DNA from 3 places in the Hydrogenophaga sp. SL48 genome. Region 3 is predicted to be linked to each of the others. Evidence: predicted binding sites of a transcription regulator. Region 3 holds the regulator's gene; each other region holds the start of a gene.

Region 1 (6,894 bases), 1.9 Mb from region 3:
GAAATCCAGCGGAATGTTGTTGGCTTTCGCCACAGAGAGCAAGGTCTTGGTGTCACCCGCGATGGCATAGACCGTGAGGTCCTTCTTCATGCGCGGAGAACTGAATGTCACGTTGGCCATAGGGCACCTCTAGAAAGATAAAAACGCCGACCGAGACAGCACCAGACAAGCGAAGGGAAGCTCACCCAGGCCGCCGCGGAACGGGCTTCGCCCGGCCGCCAGCGGCGCCCCCTGGGGGGTGACGCCGAAGGCGGCGCGGGGGGACTCATTCACCGAATGATGTCGTAGCTGTAGTCCGTCTTGCCCGGAACAATCGTGTTCGCATCCAGGGCCTCAAAGAATTCGTCGAGCAGGGTGACCAGCACGCGCATGCCGCCGTCGTAACCCCAGGTGGGGAAACGGTGGTAGTGGTGGCGATCGAAGATCGGGAACACCATGCGCACCAGCGGGGTCTTGGTGTCGCGCTCCAGGTACTTGCCGTAGGTGTTGCCGATCAGGAAGTCGACCGGTTCCGTGAACAGCAGCGAACGCAGGTGCCACAGGTCGCGCTTGGGGTAGACCTTGCAGCCGGCGCCGTAAGGCGACGAGTCGAACAGCTCCTGCACCTTCTTGGCCCAGGTTTCGGTGCCGTTGGTGGCCAGCACGTGCGAGGGTTCGGCACCGAGTTCCAGCAGGAACTGGGCGTAACCAAGCATCTGGTCCGGGTCGCCGTAGAGGGCGTAGCGCTTGCCGTGCAGGTGGGCCTGGCTGTCGGCCATGGCGTCCACCAGTTCGCCGCGTTCCTTTTCCAGCTCGGCCGGGATCGGTTTGCCGGTCAGGCGCGAGATTTCCATCAGGAACTGGTCTGTGCCTGCCACACCGATGGGGGCGTTCAGCGTGATCACTTCCTGGCCGTGTTCGGCGATGAACTTGCTGGTCTTCTCGCAGCAGAATTCCTGGAACACTATTGTTGCCTTGGCGTGCAGGGCTGCAACCACTTCTTCTTTCGAGGTGCCACCGGCGTACATGCGGAACTCGCCGTCGGTGGGCGTGTTCCAGTTGCCGGACGGGTCGCAGATGATGTTCACCTGCACACCAAAAAGATCGAAGATGCGGCGGATTTCCTTCATGTTGCCGACGACGTAACCGTCGAAGCCACCGATGAAGTTGATGCTGTCGTTGGGCACGCGCACCAGGGGTTCGGTGGTCTTGGCCTTGCCGTCCCAGAAGTGGCGCAGGATGCCCAGCAGCGCGTTGTCGTAGCCGGTGATGTGGCTGCCGACGAAGGCCGGGGTGTGGGCGAACGGCACGTCGAACTCGTCGGGCACGCTGCCTTTTTGCTTGCTGGTCTTGATGAAGGCGTCCACGTCGTCACCGATCACTTCGGCCATGCAGGTGGTGGACACCGCGATCATGTCGGGCTTGTACAGGCTGTAGGCGTTGGCCAGGCCGTCGACCATGTTGTTCAGGCCACCGAACACCGCCGCGTCTTCCGTCATCGAAGAGCTCACGCAGGACGTGGGTTCCTTGAAGTGGCGGCTGAAGTGCGAGCGGTAGTAGGCCACGCAGCCCTGGCTGCCGTGCACGAAGCTCAGCGTCTTCTGGAAGCCGTTGGCGACGTACACGGCGCCCAGCGGCTGGCAGGCCTTGGCCGGGTTCACCGACAGCGAATCGCGGGCGAAGTTCTTCTGCTTGTAGTCTTCGGTCTTGGTCCACTCGACGATCTGCTTGACGGTGTCGTCGCTGTGGTTGAACTCGAATTCCGCTTTCTTGGTGCGGAAGATGTCCTGGTACTCGGGCTCACGGAACAGCAGTTCGTGGTCGAGGATCTTGTCGGCTGATTGGGGCATGGTGCTCTCCAGAGGATGTTGAGAATTCAAGGAGCGGGCGACCGGCACAAGCCAGGCCGCCCACGGTCTTTAGGCTGCTTTTTTCCAGGGGGCTTTTGTGAGACCCCAGATCGGAGAGCTGATCGCCATGTCCATGTCGCGGGCGAAGATGGCGAAGCCGTCGTAGCCGTGGTAGGGGCCGGAGTAGTCCCAGCTGTGCATCTGGCGGAACGGCACGCCCATCTTCTGGAACACGTACTTTTCCTTGATGCCCGAGCCGACCAGGTCGGGCTGCACCTGCTCGACGAACTTCTCGAACTCGTAGCCGGTCACGTCGTCATAGATCAGCGTGCCGTCTTTGACGTAGTGCGTGGTGCGCTGGTAGTCGTCGCCGTGGCCGAATTCGTAGCCGGTGCCGACCACGTCCATGCCCAGGTCTTCGTAGGCGCCGATCACGTGGCGCGGACGCAGACCGCCCACGAACAACATGACCTTCTTGCCCTGCAGACGCGGCTTGAACTTGTCGATCACGGCCTGCATCAGCGGCTTGTACTTGGCGATGACCTCTTCGGCCTTGGCCTTGATGCTGTCGTCGAAGTGGCTGGCGATCTCACGCAGGCTCTTCTCGATCATGGTCGGGCCGAAGAAGTTGTATTCCACCCATGGAATGCCGTACTTCTCTTCCATGTGGCGGCTGATGTAGTTCATCGAGCGGTAGCAGTGCAGCACGTTGAGCTTGGCCTTGGGCGTGTTCTCGATCTCGGCGATGGTGCCGTCGCCGGACCACTGGGAGATCACGCGCAGACCCATTTCTTCGAGCAGGATGCGGCTGGACCAGGCGTCGCCACCGATGTTGTAGTCGCCAATGATGGCCACGTCGTAGGGCGTGGAGACGAACTCGGGGCGCTTGTTCGGGTCGGTGCGGTCGAACACCCAGTCGCGGATCGCGTCGTTGGCCAGGTGGTGGCCGAGCGACTGGCTCACGCCACGGAAACCTTCGCAGCGCACGGGCACGATGGTCTTGCCTTCGTACTCTTTGCTCTTCTTCTTGGAGACGGCTTCGATGTCGTCTCCAATCAGGCCGATCGGGCACTCCGACTGGATCGAGATGCCCTTGTTGAGGGGGAACAGCTCCTGGATCTCGTCGATGATCTTGTCCAGTTTCTTGTCACCACCGAACACGATGTCCTTTTCCTGGAAATCGCTGGTGAACTGCATCGTGACAAAGGTGTCGATGCCGGTGGTGCCGATGTAGTAGTTGCGGCGGGCGGCCCAGGAGTACTGGCCACAACCCACAGGACCGTGGCTGATGTGGATCATGTCCTTGATGGGGCCCCACACCACGCCCTTGGAACCGGCGTAGGCACAACCGCGGATGGTCATGACGCCCGGCAGGGACTTGATGTTGGACTTGACGCCGCAGTCCGGCTTGCCTTCTTCGAACGAGCCCAGGTGCTTCGCCCTGCGCTTGGCCATCTTTTCGGGATAGGCCTTCAGCACTTCATCGATCAAGGCTTTGTTCGTGGCCTTGCGGTCTTCAACTGTGGCAGTCATGGGTAACTCCAATGGATGTTTGGTTTTGCTTGAGAGTCAAGACCGACCCGCCGGCACACGCCAGGCGGATCGGACTTGTGGCCATTTAGGCTGCGGCGGCCAGGGCGGCAGCGGCCGCAGCGGCCTTGCCGACTTCGGACTCGTCGACCGCTTGCATGATCCCGAACTCCATCAGCATGTCTTCCAGCTGGTCCATCGTGATGGGGGTGGGGATGGTGCCGTTGCCGGCGTTGTTGTGGATCTTCGAAGCCAGGGTGCGGTACTCGGCGGCCTGCTTGGAGTCAGGGGCGTACTCGATCACGGTCATGCGGCGCAGCTCGGCGTGTTGCACGATGTTGTCGCGCGGCACGAAGTGGATCAGCTTGCTGCCCAGCATGCCGGCGAGGGCTTCGGCCAGTTCCAGTTCCTTGTCGGTCTGGCGCTCGTTGCAGACCAGGCCACCCAGGCGCACACCACCCGAGTTGGCGTACTTCAGGATGCCCTTGGAGATGTTGTTGGCCGCGTACATGGCCATCATCTCGCCCGACATCACGATGTAGATTTCCTGCGCCTTGTTTTCGCGGATGGGCATGGCGAAGCCGCCGCACACCACGTCACCCAGCACGTCGTAGGACACGTAGTCCACGCCATCGTAGGCGCCGTTTTCTTCCAGGAAGTTGATCGAGGTGATCACGCCGCGGCCAGCGCAGCCGACGCCTGGCTCAGGGCCACCGGACTCGACGCAGCGGATGTCCTTGTAGCCGATCTTCATCACGTCTTCGAGCTCCAGGTCCTCCACCGAACCGGCTTCAGCGGCCAGCGAGAGGATGGTGTCCTGGGCCTTGGCGTGCAGGATCAGGCGGGTCGAGTCGGCCTTGGGGTCGCAGCCGACGATCAGGATTTTCTGGCCGAGGTCGGACAGAGCAGCCAGGGTGTTCTGGGAAGTGGTCGATTTACCGATGCCGCCTTTACCGTAAAAGGCGATTTGCCGAAGTTTGGCCATTGCAGTACTCCATTCAGGAAAGTTAAAGAACCTAAGCAAGCGTTGCCGCGACTTTGGGTCAGCCTTCCGTGCCTGTTGGTCTTATTGCTCTAGGTTCACGTCGGCCGGACTGGTGTCCGCGCAGCCTCCTCTCTGCAGCTTCCGTGCCATGTGTTTTGGCCCCTGTTTTGTCGCTCTTGAAACAGGGCCTCTACAGAGGGAAAAGTGCACTTTTTGAGGCTCGCGATGGGCCCCGTCCGGGCTTTGTCCTGTTCCCGACAAAACGGCGAAATCCGTCGCACACCCATCGCGTCAACGGGTCGCTTCGGCGGCTTTGTGTCGCGTTTGGTGGCCGCCGCGCGGCAAATGCGCCTGGTACGTTGATTGCTGTTGGAGAGGCATGAACCTGCCCCTCGCGCCCACCACCACACAGTTGGCACCGCCCTCGCACTTCGAGGCGATCGGTGGCCAGGCGGCGGTGGACCGCCTGGTCAACGCCTTCTACAGCCAGATGGACAGCCGGCCCGATGCCACCGGCATCCGCGCCATGCACGAGCCTGACCTCGGCCACACGAAAGCCGTGCTGCGGCTGTACCTGGCCGAGTGGCTGGGCGGCCCCAAGGACTACACGGCGCAGCGCGGCCACCCGCGCCTGCGCATGCGCCACGCGGCCTTTCCCATCGGCGTGCCCCAGCGCGATGCCTGGCTCGCCTGCATGGCCGCGGCCATGCAGCAGACCGGCGTGCCCCCGGACCTGCACAGCGTGCTGATGGCGGCCTTCTTCAAGACCGCCGACTGGATGCGCAACACCCCCAATCCCCCGGCACAACCTGCCATCAACCCTGCCACCAACCCGAAGGAAGCTCCATGACCGCCACCCTGGCCACCCAAGAGATCGACGACACGGCGTTTGCCCGCCTGGACAGCGAGGGCCGTCTGCTCAACCCCTTGCTCAAGGGCAGCACCAACAAGTACGGCCGGGTCGGCTTTCGCGGTGAGCTCGCGCTGCGCTTCGCGCCCAAGCTGGCCGACGAGGCCCGCCCGCCCGAGTTGCTCTGCGGCCAGACCATGGCGGTGGGCGCCGTGGGCGAAAGAACCCTCTCGTTCTTCGCCGGCTACCTGCTGAGCTTCGAGTACCTGAAGGACGTGGCCGAGGTGCTGGGCGACACGCTGAGCGCGGGCGGCAAGTACTTCCTGTTCTGCAACAACATCGACCTCTCGAAGAAGTACCAGGTGCCGTACAAGGGCGCGATGTTCTATGTGCTGCCCATCGACGAAGCCACGGTCTACAACGAGCTGCTCGACCTGTTCTACCTGGAAAAGAACGACCTGAAGAAGAAGGACACCGCAGGCAAGCTCGACGCCATCGCCGACGCCGCGCTGAAGTTCGACGTCACTTTCGACACCATCACCTACGCCGAAGGTTTGACCCTGATGGGACCCGTGCGGAATCCGAACGAAAACCGCCCCGTCTGATCTGTTCCTCTTGAGCCGGCCGTGGCGAGCGATGAAGGCCTTGACCAGCCCCCACGCTGGACCAGCACCAACCTGGTGGGGGTGCCCACGGCCTGGCTGGCCAGCGCGGGCTTCAACCAGCGTGCGCCCGAACTGCACATCGCCGGCACGCGAGAGACCCAGCCGGGTCTCTTCGCGCTGCTGGACCGCTGCAACGACCTGACCGAAGCGCGCGAGGTCTTTGTGCACCACCTGTCCATCGCCTTCGGCCTGCGCCCGCCGGAACGGCACGAACTCGACGGCCTGGGCACGGCCGAGCAGCGGCGCTGGCGCGGCAGCTGGCGCCGCCTGCTGCAGGGCTGGGGCATGGACGCCAACGGCGCAGCCGGTGCGGTGCTCAAGGGCTGGGTGGAAAGCCGTTTCGGCCTCGTGCCCACCTTCCACAAGGCGCCGCTGGCGCGCTTCCCTTCACCGGCCTGGATCACCTACCTCGAAGAAAAAGCCAGCAGCCGCCACCACAGCAACAACATCCACCAGCAGCTCGACCTGCTGTACGAGTTCTGCCAGTGGGCGCTGGCCCGTTTCCCGCTGCCAGCGCCTCAGATGCAGGGCCGCCACCTGCGGCTCTGGCGCGGCAGCAACCGGGTGGAAGAGCAGCTGCTGAGCGGTTCCCTGCGCGGGCGCCAGTGCCGCGTGCGGCTCAACAACGTGGTGTCCTTCAGCCTCAGCCCCGAAGACGCCTCTTGTTTTGGCGACTGGGTGTTCGAGCTGCTGGTGCCGCGCAGCAAACTGCTGGTGTTCCCCGGCCTGCTGCCGGGCCATGTGCTGCAGGGCGAGCAGGAGGTGATCGCCCTCGGTGGCGACTACGACGTGGTGGCGCGTTATGAATGATCGCTTCGACAAGGTGCTCGGCGCCTACCTGGGTCTCGCCATCGGCGATGCGCTGGGCGCCACGGTGGAGTTCATGCGCCCGCGTGAGATCGCCCTGCAATACGGCGTGCACCGCGACATCGTGGGCGGCGGCTGGCTCAAGCTCGCGCGCGGCCAGGTCACCGACGACACCACCATGTGCCTGGCTCTCGGTGAGGCCCTGCTGCGAGGCGGCCCGCAGGCCCA
Region 2 (6,894 bases), 2.2 Mb from region 3:
CATGGGTTTCTCTCTCTCCGTCGTGGATCAGCTGTTGATGTGGCCGTCCCGGTTGGGGCTTTGGACCCATTCGCCCGGCTGCTGTCCAAGACCGTGGCGAACAGGAGAGATCGTCAAGGCGGGAACGCGGCCTGTCCTTGAACTGGTTCAAGGACAGGCCATCAAGGCGTCAGAACAATGGGCCCTGTTCAGAGAAGAAAAGCCACGAGAACGGAGCACCCCCATGAACCTGGTCCACCTCGGCCACCTGTTGGTCCCTGATCGCTCCCCGCAGGCCACCGCGCCCGGCACCGTCACGCTGGTGGGCGCGGGCCCTGGCGACCCGGAACTGCTCACGGTCAAGGCCGTGAGGGCGCTGCAGGCCGCAAAGCTGGTGCTCTACGACCACCTGGTGAGCCCCGCCGTGCTCGACCACCTCAGCCCCGATGCCGAGCGCATCTACGTGGGCAAGGAGTCGTCGCGCCACACCCTGCCCCAGGCCTCGATCATCGAACTCATGGTCCAGCTGGCGCGCGGCGGCCGTTCGCTGTTGCGCCTCAAGGGCGGCGACGGCTACATCTTCGGTCGGGGCGGTGAAGAGGCCCAGGCGCTGGCCGCCGAGGGCATCCCGTTCACGGTGGTGCCGGGCCTCACCGCCGCGCAGGGCGCTGCCGCCTCGGTGGGCATCCCGCTCACCCACCGCGACCACGCCTGCGCCCTGGTGCTGGCCACCGGCCACACGCGCGACGACAAGGGCCTGGACATGGACTGGGCCATGCTCGCGCGCCCGCGCCAGACCGTGGTGCTCTACATGGGGGTGAACAACCTGCCCGAGATCTGCCGCCAGCTGCTCGCCCACGGCCTGCCGCCCGGCACGCCAGCGGCGCTGGTGGAGAAGGCCACGATGCCCGAAGAACGCTGCATCACCGGCACGGTGGCCGAGCTGCCCGCGCTGGCGCTGCGCCACCAGGTGCGCCCGCCGGCGCTCATCATGATCGGCGGGGTGGTGGCGCTGCGCGCGCAGCTGCAGCCCCAGGAAACGGCCCCGGCGCTGCAAGCCGAACGGCCCCGGGACGGCTCCAGCGCCGTGATGGAACGGTCCGCGATGGCGTGAGGGGGCGTTGAGCGGGCGCCGTCAGGGCGTCGCCGCGGCGCGCTGCTGCAGGGCCCAGTAGGCCAGGCCGGTGGACGTGTCGGCCGCCACACCGCCCACCGCCTCGGGCAGCATCGGATACACACCGCCGTAGTTCATGATGACGATCACGTCTTCCGGGCGCCAGAGGCCTTCATTGGCCACCGCGTTGTAGGTGGCCTGGAACGAAGCCAGCCAGCCCGGGGTGGTTCTGTTGGCGTTGCTGGCGAACCAGATGAAGGGCCGCCCGCGCACGTGGGTTTCGCGGATCGCCCGGCGGAACGCTTCTCCGAGCTTCCCGCTCGTGCACCCACCCAGCGGGCACTCGATGAAGGTGCCCTTGCTGCTGCGGAAGGCCATCAAAGCGTTGGGGTTGTTGTAGATGTACTTGGCGTTGGTCGGGTCGAAGTTCTGCGGCTGCCAGCCGGTGTAGACGGCCCCGTACCGGCGGGTCGCCGACGCGGCGGGGTCGGTGTAGATCGCTTCGGCCTGGGCCACGGTGCGCCCGTTCCAGCGGCTGGTGTCGCTGGTGTAGAAGGCGATGGCTTCGGGGTTGAGGCTCTGGTCGAGGTCGGGGTAGAGCTCCTGGAGGTTGTTGAACGCGCTGAGCGGCAGCCACGCAGACGTGCCCGAGGGCACCGGGAACTCGGTGATCAGGTTGCGCGTGGCCATCTTGCGGATGAGGCTGGCGCTCTGGGCGTCGGAGATGTTGGCGTTGTTGCCCCAGATGCCATGGGCGTTCTGGCGCACGTAGGTCCAGTCCGCGTCCAGCGAAGCTTCGTCGGCCAGCTGGTTGTTGCCGTGCAGCGGGATGAAGACGCGCGGCCGGTTGGGCCCGGTGCTGCCGCAGGGCGGGCTGGCGCAGGCCGCGTCCATCACGTAGTAGCCCACGCCCTCATATTGATGGGTCGCGCTCATGTTGGCCTTCACCGACTGGCTCTCTTCCTCGCTCGCGGTGTAGAAATGCACGCCCTGGCCGATGAGGAAAAACCGGTACAGCGGCTTGAACCCGGCCGCCGGCACCAGGCTGGCGTGGTAGGCCACGCCTTCGTAGTTGAACTGGGGCAGGTTGGCCACCACGCTGTCCCGTTCTTCCTCGCTGACGGTGTAGAAGTGCACGCCCGTCTGGGTGTTGAAGAAGCGGTGTACCGGGCTCAGGCCGGTCGAGGGGGCGCTGGCCGCATAAAACGCCTCGCCCTCCGGGCTCATGGAGGGCGCGGTGCGGTACACCTGCTCGCGCTCGCCCACATCGGTGGTGTAGAAATGTGCGCCCGTGCCGGTGTTGTAGAAGCGGAAAACGGCCACCCGGCCGACCGCCTTGCGGGAGACCTCGCCCAGGGTGTAGGCACCGATCGGCGCCACCTCGCCCGGCGCCACCGCGCTGGTCGCGGGCAGGGTCCGGGCCCGGGCCAGGGCGTCCTGCAGGCTCTTCGCATTCAGCGCCGCGCCCGCTTGCAGCGCCTGGGCCTCGGTCATGGGCTGACCCGAATCACGGGCCACTGCCGGGGCGCCGGCACCCGGGCCCTGCGCATCACCCCCCGACTGACCGCCGCCGCAGGCCACCAGCAGACCGGCACACAGCCCCAAAGCCACCACCAGCCTGCCTCGACCCACCCGGGGTGCCAGGGACAAATGACGCGCGAACAGATTCATGGTGAGGCCCGGACGGTGAGAGACGGAGGTCTTTGTGCAAAATGAAGGCGCATTTCAACCCATCCCGCGCGCGGGCGCGCACCGCCCGAGACCAGCGGCGGCCTGCGGCCGACGAGCCAACCCCCTCCGCGCCGCCTGAGGCACAGTTATTGCAGGCTTCCCCACCAGCATGCCCTCCACCCCCTCGTCCCTGAAATCGGGACTCAATTTCCTGATCGCCGCCAAGCGCTGCGAAATCGACGCCCTGCGCCAGCTCGCGCTCACCAGCGCGCTGGTGAACGTGACCGGCCGGCTGGTGCACGGCCTGCAGCGCGAGCGCGGCCTGTCCAACCTGTTCCTCGCCTCGCAGGGCAGCCGCTTCGCCGAACCGCGCCAGCAGCAGATCACCGAGTGCCAGGCCACAGAGACCGAGCTGCGCCGCTGTTTCGCCAACCTCGACGCCCACCTCGGCCACGGCGCGCGCCTGTTCAGCCGCATCGCCTACGTGCTGCAGGGGCTCGACGCCCTGCCCGCGCTGCGCGAGCAAGTGGACACCCAGGCCTGGACGGCGCGCCAGGCCACCGAGGCCTATGTGCGCCTGATCGCCGGCCTGCTGGCGGTGGTGTTCGAGGCCGCCGACAGCGCCAGCGACCCGACCATCTCGCGTCAGCTGGTGGCCTTGTTCAACTTCATGCAGGGCAAGGAGTTCGCCGGCCAGGAACGCGCCGCGGGCTCGGCGCTCTACGCCAGCGGACGCGCCGAGAGCGCCGAGCAGCAGCGCCTGCTGCACCTGATCGATTCGCAGGAACGCTGCCTGCAGGTGTTCAAGGAGTTCGCCAGCGACGAACTCGCCACGCTCTGGGCCACGGCCGACCGCGACACCATGGCCGCCCGCGCCGAGTTGGAGCGCATGCGCCGCGTGCTCTGCACCGCCACCGACGGCAGCCCGCTCGACGCCAACCAGAGCCAGCCCTGGTTCGACTGCTGCAGCGTGCGCATGGACCGCATGAAGACGGTGGAAGACCGGCTCGCCCACAGCCTGCAGCGGCTGTGCGAACACAAGACCCAGGCCGCGCTGGACGAGCTGCTGGCGTTCGAGGGCCTCGACCCCGACGCCACCCAGCCGGCCGATCCGCTCTCGTTCTTCCAGCACCCGGTGCCCGACCACGTGGCCGGCAGCCACCCGACGCAGGGTTACGGCCACCAGCTCGACCGCTCCATCCTCGACCTGGTGCAGGACCAGGCGCGCCGCCTGCAGGCCATCAGCGACGAGCTCGACACCGTGCGCGCCAGCCTCAACGAGCGCAAGCTGGTCGAGCGCGCCAAGGGCCTGCTGATGGCGCACCGCAACCTCAGCGAGGCCGAGGCCCACAAGACCCTGCGCCAGATGGCCATGAACCAGAACCGCCGCCTGATCGACGTGGCCGAAGCGGTGCTGTCCATGGCCGAGGTGCTGCCCGAACGGCGGCGCTGACCGGGGGCGACCGGCGCCGGGGTGTTGCGGCGCACAAAACCTGTGCCCCGCCCCTGCGGCGCACCAAGCTGAAGCCTGGAGCACCGCCCCACCTCGCCACCGCCACCAGGCTCGCGCGGCGCCCGGCCCCCGGGCCAAAGCCCGTTTTTCCCTTGAATATCAAGCATCTTCCGACCGCACCGGGCCACCCACCGAGGCCTGGCACGCTCCCTGCTTAGATCCTCTCAACGGGACCTGTGCCAATGGCGGCACAAACCCCGCAGTCTCCCGAGACACAGGACAACGGCGTCCATTTCAAGCCCCATCACGCTGGGCTGGAAATGGGCGCCGTTTTGTTTTTGGCCACCGATTTTTTCGATTTATTCATCAGCAAGGAGTTGGACATGACCTCAAGCACCACACCCCCCACCGTGGCCGCCACGCCCGAAGCACCGGCCCCGGCCAGCGCCTCGCGCCGCGACTTCATCAAGAAGGGTGCGGCCACCGCCACCTTCTTCTCCACCCTGGGCCACAGCGGCGTCTGGGCCGCCGGCTCCGACGCGCCGGAGAAGACCGAGGTCAAGATCGGCTTCATCCCGCTGACCGACTGCGCCAGCGTGGTGATGGCCAACGTCCTCGGTTTCGACAAGAAGTACGGCGTGACCATCGTGCCCACCAAGGAAGCCAGCTGGGCCGGCGTGCGCGACAAGCTGGTCAATGGCGAGCTCGACATGGCGCACGTGCTCTACGGCCTGGTCTACGGCCTGCAGCTCGGCACCTCGGGCCCGCAGAAAGACATGGCCGTGCTGATGAACCTGAACCACAACGGCCAGGCCATCACGCTGTCGAAAAAGCTCGCCGACAAGGGCGCCGTGGACGGCCCCTCGCTCGCCAAGCTGATGGCCGCCGAAAAGCGCGAATACACCTTCGCCCAGACCTTCCCCACCGGCACCCACGCCATGTGGCTCTACTACTGGCTGGCCAGCGCCGGCATCGACCCGTTCAAGGACACGCGCGCCATCGTGGTGCCCCCGCCGCAGATGGTGGCCAACATGCGCGTGGGCAACATGGACGGTTTCTGCGTGGGTGAGCCCTGGAACCACCGCGCCATCATGGACGGCATCGGCATCACCGCCAACACCACGCAGGACATCTGGAAAGACCACCCCGAGAAGGTGCTGGGCACCACGGCCGACTTCGTCGCCAAGAACCCCAACACCGCGCGCGCCGTGACCGCCGCGATCCTGGAAGCCAGCAAGTGGATCGACGCCGGCCTGCAGAACAAGAACAAGATGGCCGAGACCATCGCCCAGCGCGCCTATGTGAACACCGGCGTGGACGCGATCAACCAGCGCATCCTGGGCCGCTACCAGAACGGCATGGGCAAGACCTGGGACGACCCGAACCACATGAAGTTCTACAACGACGGCTCGGTGAACTTCCCCTACCTGAGCGACGGCATGTGGTTCATGACCCAGCACAAGCGCTGGGGCCTGATGAAGACCCACCCCGACTACCTGGCCGTGGCCAAGAAGGTCAACCGCATCGACGTCTACAAGGAAGCCGCCAGCGCCAGCAAGACGCCGCTGCCCAAGTCGGACATGCGCAGCGTGAAGATGATGGACGGCGTGGTCTGGGACGGCAAGGACCCGGCGAAGTACGCCGATGCGTTCCGCATCAAGGCTTGACCCACCCCCGCCGCGCTGCGCGCGACCCCCTCAAGGGGGCAACGCTGGCGGCCTGGCAAAGCCAGTTCCGCGGCGTTCCCGGCTTAAGACATTTCGCCCCTCGTTGTTTCACTTCTAAGGAAAAACCATGGTCAGCGCCGTTTTTCATTCACCGCTGGAGGCTTCGGCACCGCCGGTCACCAGCTCCCACTCACCGATGGGCAAAGCCATGAGCAAACCCAAAACCGAAGCGCCTGCGACGCCCGCGGTCAGCGCCCGCCCCTCGGCCGCCAGCCGCGACTTCCGGGGCGTGTGGATGGCGGTGCTGCCACCCGTGTTGGGGCTGGCCTGCCTGGTGCTGCTCTGGCAACTGATCGCCAGCACCGGCAACAGCGGCATCCCCAAACCCGCCGAGACCTGGGCGCAGGCGGTGCAGGTGTTCTCCGACCCGTTTTACAGCAACGGCCCCAACGACCAGGGCGTGGGCTGGAACGTGCTGGCCTCGCTCAAGCGCGTGGCCATCGGCTTCGGCCTGGCCGCAGCGGTCGGCATTCCCGCCGGCTTCGCCATCGGCCGCTTCGAGTTCCTGAGCCGCATGTTCAACCCGCTCATCAGCCTGCTGCGCCCGGTGTCGCCGCTGGCCTGGCTGCCCATCGGTCTGCTGGTGTTCAAGGGCGCCGACCCGGCCGCCATCTGGACCATCTTCATCTGCTCGATCTGGCCCATGATCATCAACACCGCGGTGGGCGTGCAGCGTGTGCCGCAGGACTACATGAACGTGGCCCGTGTGCTCAACCTGAGCGAGTGGAAGATCTTCACCAAGATCCTGTTCCCCGCCGTGCTGCCCTACCTGCTGACCGGCGTGCGCCTGGCGGTGGGCACGGCCTGGCTGGTGATCGTCGCGGCCGAGATGCTGACCGGCGGCGTGGGCATCGGCTTCTGGGTCTGGGACGAGTGGAACAACCTCAACGTCTCCTCCATCATCATCGCGATCTTCGTCATCGGCATCGTCGGCCTGCTGCTCGAATTCG
Region 3 (6,894 bases):
ACCTACTTCGTGCCCGACGTGGCCTACCACATCGCCAAGTGGGAGCGCGGTTTCACCAAGGTCATCAACATCCAGGGCACCGACCACCACGGCACCATTGCGCGCGTGCGCGCCGGCTTGCAGGCCGCTGGCGTGGGCATCCCCCAGGGCTACCCCGACTACGTGCTGCACACCATGGTGCGTGTGGTGCGCGGCGGCGAAGAGGTGAAGATCAGCAAGCGCGCCGGCAGCTACGTGACCCTGCGCGACCTGATCGAATGGACCAGCAAGGACGCGGTGCGTTTCTTCCTGCTCAGCCGCAAGCCCGACACCGAATACACCTTCGACGTTGACCTGGCCGTGCAGAAGAACAACGACAACCCGGTGTATTACGTGCAGTACGCCCACGCGCGCATCTGCTCCGTGCTCGCGGCCTGGGGCGGCGATGTGGCGACGCTGAAGGACGTGGACCTCGCGCCGCTGGACAGCCCGGCGGCACAGGCGCTCATGCTGTTGCTGGCCAAGTACCCGGCCATGCTCAGCGACGCCGCACGCGACTTCGCGCCGCACGACGTGACCTTCTACCTGCGCGAACTGGCCGCGAGTTACCACAGCTACTACGACGCCGAGCGCATCCTGGTGGACGACGAGGCCGTGAAAAAGGCCCGTCTGGCGCTGGTCGCTGCCACCGCGCAGGTATTGCACAATGGTTTGGCGGTGCTCGGCGTGAGCGCACCGCAAAAGATGTGAATTGAAAGCACCCATGAAACTTCAAGCTACGCAGGCGAGAAAGCACCACGGCGGCACCCTCACGGGTTTCGTGGTCGGCCTGCTCGTCGGTCTGGGCGTGGCCCTGTCGGTGGCGGTGTACGTCACCCGCGTGCCCGTGCCGTTCGTGGACCGGGGCGTGTCGCGCAAACCGGCGCAGGACGCGGCCGAGGCCGAACGCAACAAGGGCTGGAACCCGAACGCTGGCCTGGCGGGCAAACCCGCGCCGTTGCCTGAGCCCCCTGTGGCGCCGCAGCCGTCCACCCCCGAGCAGACGCCACCCGACAAGGACGCGAGCGCCACCAAGACCGATCCGGCCAAACCCGGCGCCACCAAACCCGCCGATGCGGCCACGGCCAAGCCCGAAGCCGATCCGCTGGGTGATCTCATGAAGTCCAAGACCGGGGCTGCCGCCGACCCGGCTGCGGCGGGCGCCGATCCGTTCGCGTATTTCGTCCAGGCCGGGGCCTTCAGGTCACCCGAAGAGGCGCAGGCCCAGAAGGCGCGCCTGGCGATGCTGGGCATGGACGCCAGCGTCAGCGAGCGCGAGCAGGCGGGGCGCACCGTCTACCGTGTGCGCATGGGCCCCTTCGGCCAGAAGTCGATGGCCGACGCCACCCGCGAGCAGCTGGAGGTCAACGGGGTGGAGGCCGCGCTGGTGCGCGTGCAACGCTGACGCTGGTGCTGCCGGCTCACGGAACTTTTCGCTTTGGACACAGCCCCAACACACCCTTTCAAGGAGTTTGACCACATGGACCGTCGAGTTTTTTCCCGCAGCCTGTTCTCTGTCGGCGCCGCCGCAGCGGCCGGCATGAGTTTGACGCCCGCGCTCGCCCAGCGCGTCGCGTTCCAGGAGGGCAAGGACTTTGTGCGCCTGGCCAAGCCCGCGCTGACCGAATCGCCCGCAGGGCAGGTCGAGGTGGTGGAGTTCTTTGCCTACAGCTGCATCCACTGCTTCAACTTCGAGCCGGTCTTCAACGAATGGGTCAAACGCAAACCGGCCCACGTCAACGTGCGTCGCATGCCGGTGGCCTTCAACCAGAACTTCGTGCCGATGCAGCGCCTGTATTTCACGCTGGAAGCCATGGGCCTGGTCGACAAGCTGCACGAGAAGGTGTTCAAGGCGATCCACGAAGAGCGCCTGCCGCTGACCACCGCACCGGCCATCCTGGCCTGGGTGGAAAAGCAGGGCGTGAACCGCGACCAGTTCACCGGCATCTTCAACGGTGCCGCGGCCAAGCTGGGTGAAAAGGCGATCGGTCTTCAGGACGCCTACCAGGTCGAAGGCACGCCCGCACTGGGCGTCGCCGGGCGCTTCTACGTGGGCGGCCAGGGTCCACGCACCCTGCTGGTCGCCGACACGCTGATCGCCGAGGTTCGCAAGGGCTGAGCTTTTCGGTCCACGCGCACAAGGCCCGCTGTCTGCGGGCCTTGTGCTTTCAGGTGGGGAACAAACTCACGCCGAGGCAGCGAAACGTGTTTTGCACCGCTACAATGAATGCAAGATTTGTGCCCTCCCCAAAGCCATGCCCCAACACACCACGCCCCACCGTCCTTCTGCCTGGTTGTTTGTCGCGGTCCTCGCGCTGACGCTGTCCTCCGCTGCCCGGGCGGAAAAAGCCGACAAAGACAAACCCATGAACGTGGAGGCCGACGCCCTGCGCTACGAAGACACGCGCCAGACCAGCGTGTTCACGGGCAACGTCGTGCTGACCAAGGGCACCATCGTCATGCGCGGCGCCAAGATGGATGTGCGTCAGGATCCCCAGGGCAGCCAGTACGGTCTGCTGGTGGGCACCCCAGAGAAGCCCGGGTTCTTTCGCCAGAAGCGTGAGGGACTGGACGAGTGGATCGAAGGGGAGGGAGATCGCATCGAATACGACAGCAAGGCCGAAACCGTGCTGTTCACCGGACGGGCCGTGTTGCGGCGTTACCGTGGCACCCAGCTCAACGACGAAAGCGTGGGCAGCCAGATCCTCTACAACAGCCTGACCGAGGTGTTCACGGTCAAGGGTGGCGACACCAACCGAACCGCCGCCAACCCGACCGGCCGCGTGCGCGCCATGCTCACGCCGATTCCGGACGCACCGGCCGCCAATGTGCCCGCGCCTGTGCCCACCGATCCAGCCAAGCTGCGTCCCAGCAGCAAGATCACCGAGCCTCGCAAGTGACGGGGACCGTCTCCAGCCCACAGGGTGGGATGGCGTCGAACAGCCGCCTGGAAGTTCGGGGTCTCAAGAAGTCCTATGGCAGCCGCAAGGTGGTCAAGGACGTGTCGCTGTCGGTGGACAAGGGCGAGGTCGTGGGGCTGCTCGGCCCCAACGGCGCGGGGAAAACCACCTCGTTCTACATGATCGTGGGCCTGCTGCGCGCGGACGGCGGTGAGATTCTGCTCGACGGACGGCGCATCGAATCCCTGCCCATCCACCGCCGTGCCCGCCTCGGCCTGGGGTACCTGCCGCAAGAAGCGTCGATCTTCCGCAAACTCACGGTCGCGCAGAACGTGCGCGCCGTGCTGGAGCTGCAGCACGGGCCTGACGGCCAGCCGCTGCGTGAATCCGAGATCAACAGCCGGCTCGACGAACTGCTCAAGGACCTGCGGGTGGACCACCTGCGCGACTCGCCCGCGCCGTCCTTGTCGGGCGGCGAGCGCCGGCGCGTCGAGATCGCGCGTGCGCTGGCCACGCGGCCCCGCTTCATCCTGCTCGACGAACCCTTCGCCGGCATCGACCCGATCGCGGTGCTGGAGATCCAGCACATCATCGGTTTTCTGAAGGCGCGCGGCATCGGCGTGCTGATCACCGACCACAACGTGCGCGAAACGCTGGGCATCTGCGACCACGCGTTCATCATCAGCGACGGCCACGTGCTGGCCAGCGGCACGTCCGCCGAGATCGTCGAAAACGCCGAGGTGCGCCGCGTGTACCTCGGCGAAAACTTCCGCATGTGAGCATGACCCCCACGCTCCTCACTTCGTGTGGTTCGCTGCCCCCCAAGGGGGCTGATTCGCCTTGGGGCGGCCCGGCGGCGAATCGTTTTTCCGAGCAAGCGGGACAGGCCCTGTGAAACAAGGTCTGTCGCTGCGCGTCTCGCAGCACCTCGCACTCACCCCCCAGCTGCAGCAGTCGATCCGGCTGCTTCAGCTGTCCACGCTGGAGATGGCCCAGGAGGTCGAGCAGATGCTCGACGAAAACCCGTTCCTGGAACGCGGCGAAGAAACGGCCGAGCGCGAAGACTTTGGCCTGGCGCAGACCGATGCGCCGGTCAGCGTGGCCGAGCAGATCGCCGACGCGGCCTCGCCCGTGGATGAATTCCCGGTGGCTGCCACCGAGTTCGACAGCCGCGTGTCCAGCACCGACAGCGCGCCGTCCGAGAGCGCACCCGCCGACGATCTGGAAAGCCGGCTCGAAGGCGCCAGCCCGGTCGAAGAGAGCTGGGAAGGCGACGGCACCGTCGAAATGGCGCCCGATGACAGCGAGTGGGGCGGCGACGCCCCGGCGCGCAACAACAGCTCCTCCGGCGAAGACGACGAAACCGCCAGCGCGGCCGATCTGGCGCGTGTGCCCGTGAGCCTGCAGGACCACCTGCACGAGCAGGCGCGCTGCCTGCGCCTCTCCGACGAAGACCGCGCCGCCCTGTATTTCCTGATCGAGTCGCTCAACGACGACGGGTACCTCGAAGACCGCATGACCGACCTGGCGCGGGCCTGGTGGCAGCTGTCGGCCTCGCCCGTGTCCCACGCCGAGCCGGCGTTCGAGGTCATCGAGGCCATTGAGGGCCGCCTCAACACCGCGCTGCAATGGCTGCAGCAGATGGAGCCTGCCGGTGTCGGCGCGCGCGACCTGGGCGAATGCCTGCGCCTGCAGATCCTGGAGATGCGCAATTCGCCGGCCGCCCGCGCGGCGCTCGCCATCTGTGGCCAGCCGCTGGAGCTGATGGCCAAGCGCGATGTGAAGCGCCTTTGCGGCCTCTGCAGCCTGGACGACGAGACGGTGCGCTCGGGGCTGTCGCTGATTGCACGGCTGGAACCCAAGCCGGGCCGCCGCTTCGTGGACGTGGAGCGCAACGTGGTCGTGCCCGACGTGATCGTCACGCGCGCCGGTCGCGGCTTCAAGGTGTCGCTCAATGCCGAGGTCATGCCGCGCCTGCGCGTGCACGACGTCTACGCCAACGCCATGCGCGGCAACCGCGGGGGCCGTGACAACGGCGGCGAGGCCGGTCACGCTGCCATGCAGCAGCGCCTGCAGGAAGCGCGCTGGTTCATCAAGAACATCCAGCAGCGCTTCGACACCATCCTGCGCGTCTCCAGCGCCATCGTCGAGCGCCAGCGCAACTTCTTCATGCACGGCGAACTCGCCATGCGCCCGCTGGTGCTGCGCGAGATCGCCGACGAGCTGGGCCTGCACGAATCCACCATCAGCCGCGTGACCACCGCCAAGTACATGTCCACGCCGTTCGGCACCTACGAGCTGAAGTATTTCTTCGGCTCCAGCCTCGGCACCGAGACCGGTGGCAACGCGTCGAGCACCGCGGTGCGTGCGCTGCTCAAGCAGTTCATCGCGGCCGAAGAGGCGGCCAAGCCGCTCTCCGACAACCAGCTTTCCGACCTGCTCAAGGAGCAGGGCATCGAGTGCGCGCGCCGCACCGTGGCCAAGTACCGCGAAGCGCTGCGCATCGCGCCGGCGAATTTGCGCAAGGCGCTGTGAACACCCCCTGCGCCGCTTCGCGTCTCCCCCCTCAAGGGGGGCCGCACCCGCGGCTTGGCAAAGCCAGTTCCGTGGTGCGTGCTGGAAACGGGCGCGCGTGATCGCCACCTGCGGACGCACCCGCGCTCAACATCTGTACTTCCTGTGAACCAACTCAAACTCTTCCTCCCCTGCGCCGCCGGCGTCGAGGACATGCTGGCCGACGAGGTGCAGCGCATCACCAGCGAGCCGCTGGCCTTCAAGGCGCGTGGCGGTGTGGGCGTCAAGGCCTCGTGGCGCGATGCCATGCGCCTGAACCTGCACAGCCGACTCTCTCAACGGGTCTTGGTGCAGCTGTGGCACGGCGGCTACCGCAGCGAGCAGGACTTGTACAACGCGGCTGGCGAGATCGCCTGGGAAATCTGGTTCACGCCGAAGCAGACCATCAAGGTCGAGATCACGGCGCAGCACAGCCCGCTCACCAGCCTCAACTTCGCTGCACTGAAGATCAAGGACGCGATCTGCGACCGCTTCCGCGACAAACGCGGCGAACGCCCCAGCGTGGACACCACCTGGCCCGACGTGCGCATCTACGCCCACCTCACCACCGAAGAGCTCACGCTCTACATCGACACCTCGGGCGAGCCGCTGTTCAAGCGCGGCTGGCGCGAAGACAAGGGCGACGCGCCGCTGAAGGAAACCCTGGCCGCGGCCATGATCGCCGCCACCGGCTGGAACGGCGGCGCCGCCGACTCGCTGGACGCCATCACCCCGCTGTACGACCCATGCTGCGGCAGCGGCACGGTGGTGATCGAGGCCGCGCAGATCGCGCTCAACATCCCGCCGGGCATGTTGCGCCGCTTCGCGTTTGAAAAGATGCTGCCCTTCCAGCCCCACGTGTGGACCGCCATCCAGGACGAAGCCGAGCGCGGCATGCGCGACTGGCCCGAGGGCCACGCGCCCATCGTGTTCGGCAGCGACGTGTCGTTCCGCATGGTCGATTTCGCGCAGCGCAACGCCGAGCGCGCGGGCGTGGCCCAGGCGGTGGAGTTGCGCGGCGGCGACGCGCTGCAGCGCATGCCGCCCACGCAGACGCCGGGCCTGATGCTGCTCAACCCGCCGTATGGCGAGCGCATCGCCGCAGCCGGTGTGGCGGGTGAGAATGCGAGCGCCCGTGCCCAGCGCATGGAGCCGCGCGCCCCGCGCGTCTTCACCGCCGGCAAGGCCGCGCCCCCCGCACCCGGGCTGGGCCGCGAGAGCGCGCAGATGAGCGACGGCGGCGACGGCAGCGAGTTCTTCCAGCAGCTCGCCGCCCACTGGAAAAGCCACTACGCCGGCTGGAGCGCCTGGCTGCTCACGCCCGACCTCAAGCTGCCCGGCAAGATGCGCTTCAAGGAATCGCGCCGCGTGCCGCTGTGGAACGGGCCGATTGAATGCCGCCTGTTCCGCTTTGATCTCACTG

Evidence for each region. Region 3 encodes sigma-54, which starts transcription at its own class of promoters, with help from an activator protein. Its sites were predicted from a motif close to TGGCANGNAANCTGCTTT; they were not measured.
Region 1: the regulator sigma-54 is predicted to act here: its motif matches at 4,476-4,493, upstream of nifH (nitrogenase iron protein).
Region 2: the regulator sigma-54 is predicted to act here: its motif matches at 4,417-4,434, upstream of IM738_RS13650 (CmpA/NrtA family ABC transporter substrate-binding protein).

What each region holds. Positions count from the first base shown of each region.
Region 1 covers NZ_CP063400.1:1,613,384-1,620,277, reverse strand. Annotated here, with positions in the region: gene IM738_RS07825 (2Fe-2S iron-sulfur cluster-binding protein) at 1-120, opposite strand, end outside; gene nifK (nitrogenase molybdenum-iron protein subunit beta) at 270-1,829, opposite strand; gene nifD (nitrogenase molybdenum-iron protein alpha chain) at 1,899-3,362, opposite strand; gene nifH (nitrogenase iron protein) at 3,448-4,344, opposite strand; gene IM738_RS07805 (group II truncated hemoglobin) at 4,724-5,194, shown strand; gene IM738_RS07800 (hypothetical protein) at 5,191-5,799, shown strand; gene IM738_RS07795 (NAD(+)--dinitrogen-reductase ADP-D-ribosyltransferase) at 5,821-6,669, shown strand; gene draG (ADP-ribosyl-[dinitrogen reductase] hydrolase) at 6,662-6,894, shown strand, end outside.
Region 2 covers NZ_CP063400.1:2,880,672-2,887,565, forward strand. Annotated here, with positions in the region: gene IM738_RS13630 (nitrite reductase) at 1-3, opposite strand, end outside; gene cobA (uroporphyrinogen-III C-methyltransferase) at 224-1,093, shown strand; gene IM738_RS13640 (hypothetical protein) at 1,115-2,743, opposite strand; gene IM738_RS13645 (nitrate regulatory protein) at 2,955-4,217, shown strand; gene IM738_RS13650 (CmpA/NrtA family ABC transporter substrate-binding protein) at 4,601-5,884, shown strand; gene ntrB (nitrate ABC transporter permease) at 6,012-6,894, shown strand, end outside.
Region 3 covers NZ_CP063400.1:5,097,326-5,104,219, forward strand. Annotated here, with positions in the region: gene argS (arginine--tRNA ligase) at 1-729, shown strand, start outside; gene IM738_RS24270 (SPOR domain-containing protein) at 743-1,423, shown strand; gene IM738_RS24275 (thiol:disulfide interchange protein DsbA/DsbL) at 1,499-2,137, shown strand; gene lptA (lipopolysaccharide transport periplasmic protein LptA) at 2,274-2,918, shown strand; gene lptB (LPS export ABC transporter ATP-binding protein) at 2,948-3,697, shown strand; gene rpoN (RNA polymerase factor sigma-54) at 3,810-5,453, shown strand; gene IM738_RS24295 (THUMP domain-containing class I SAM-dependent RNA methyltransferase) at 5,598-6,894, shown strand, end outside.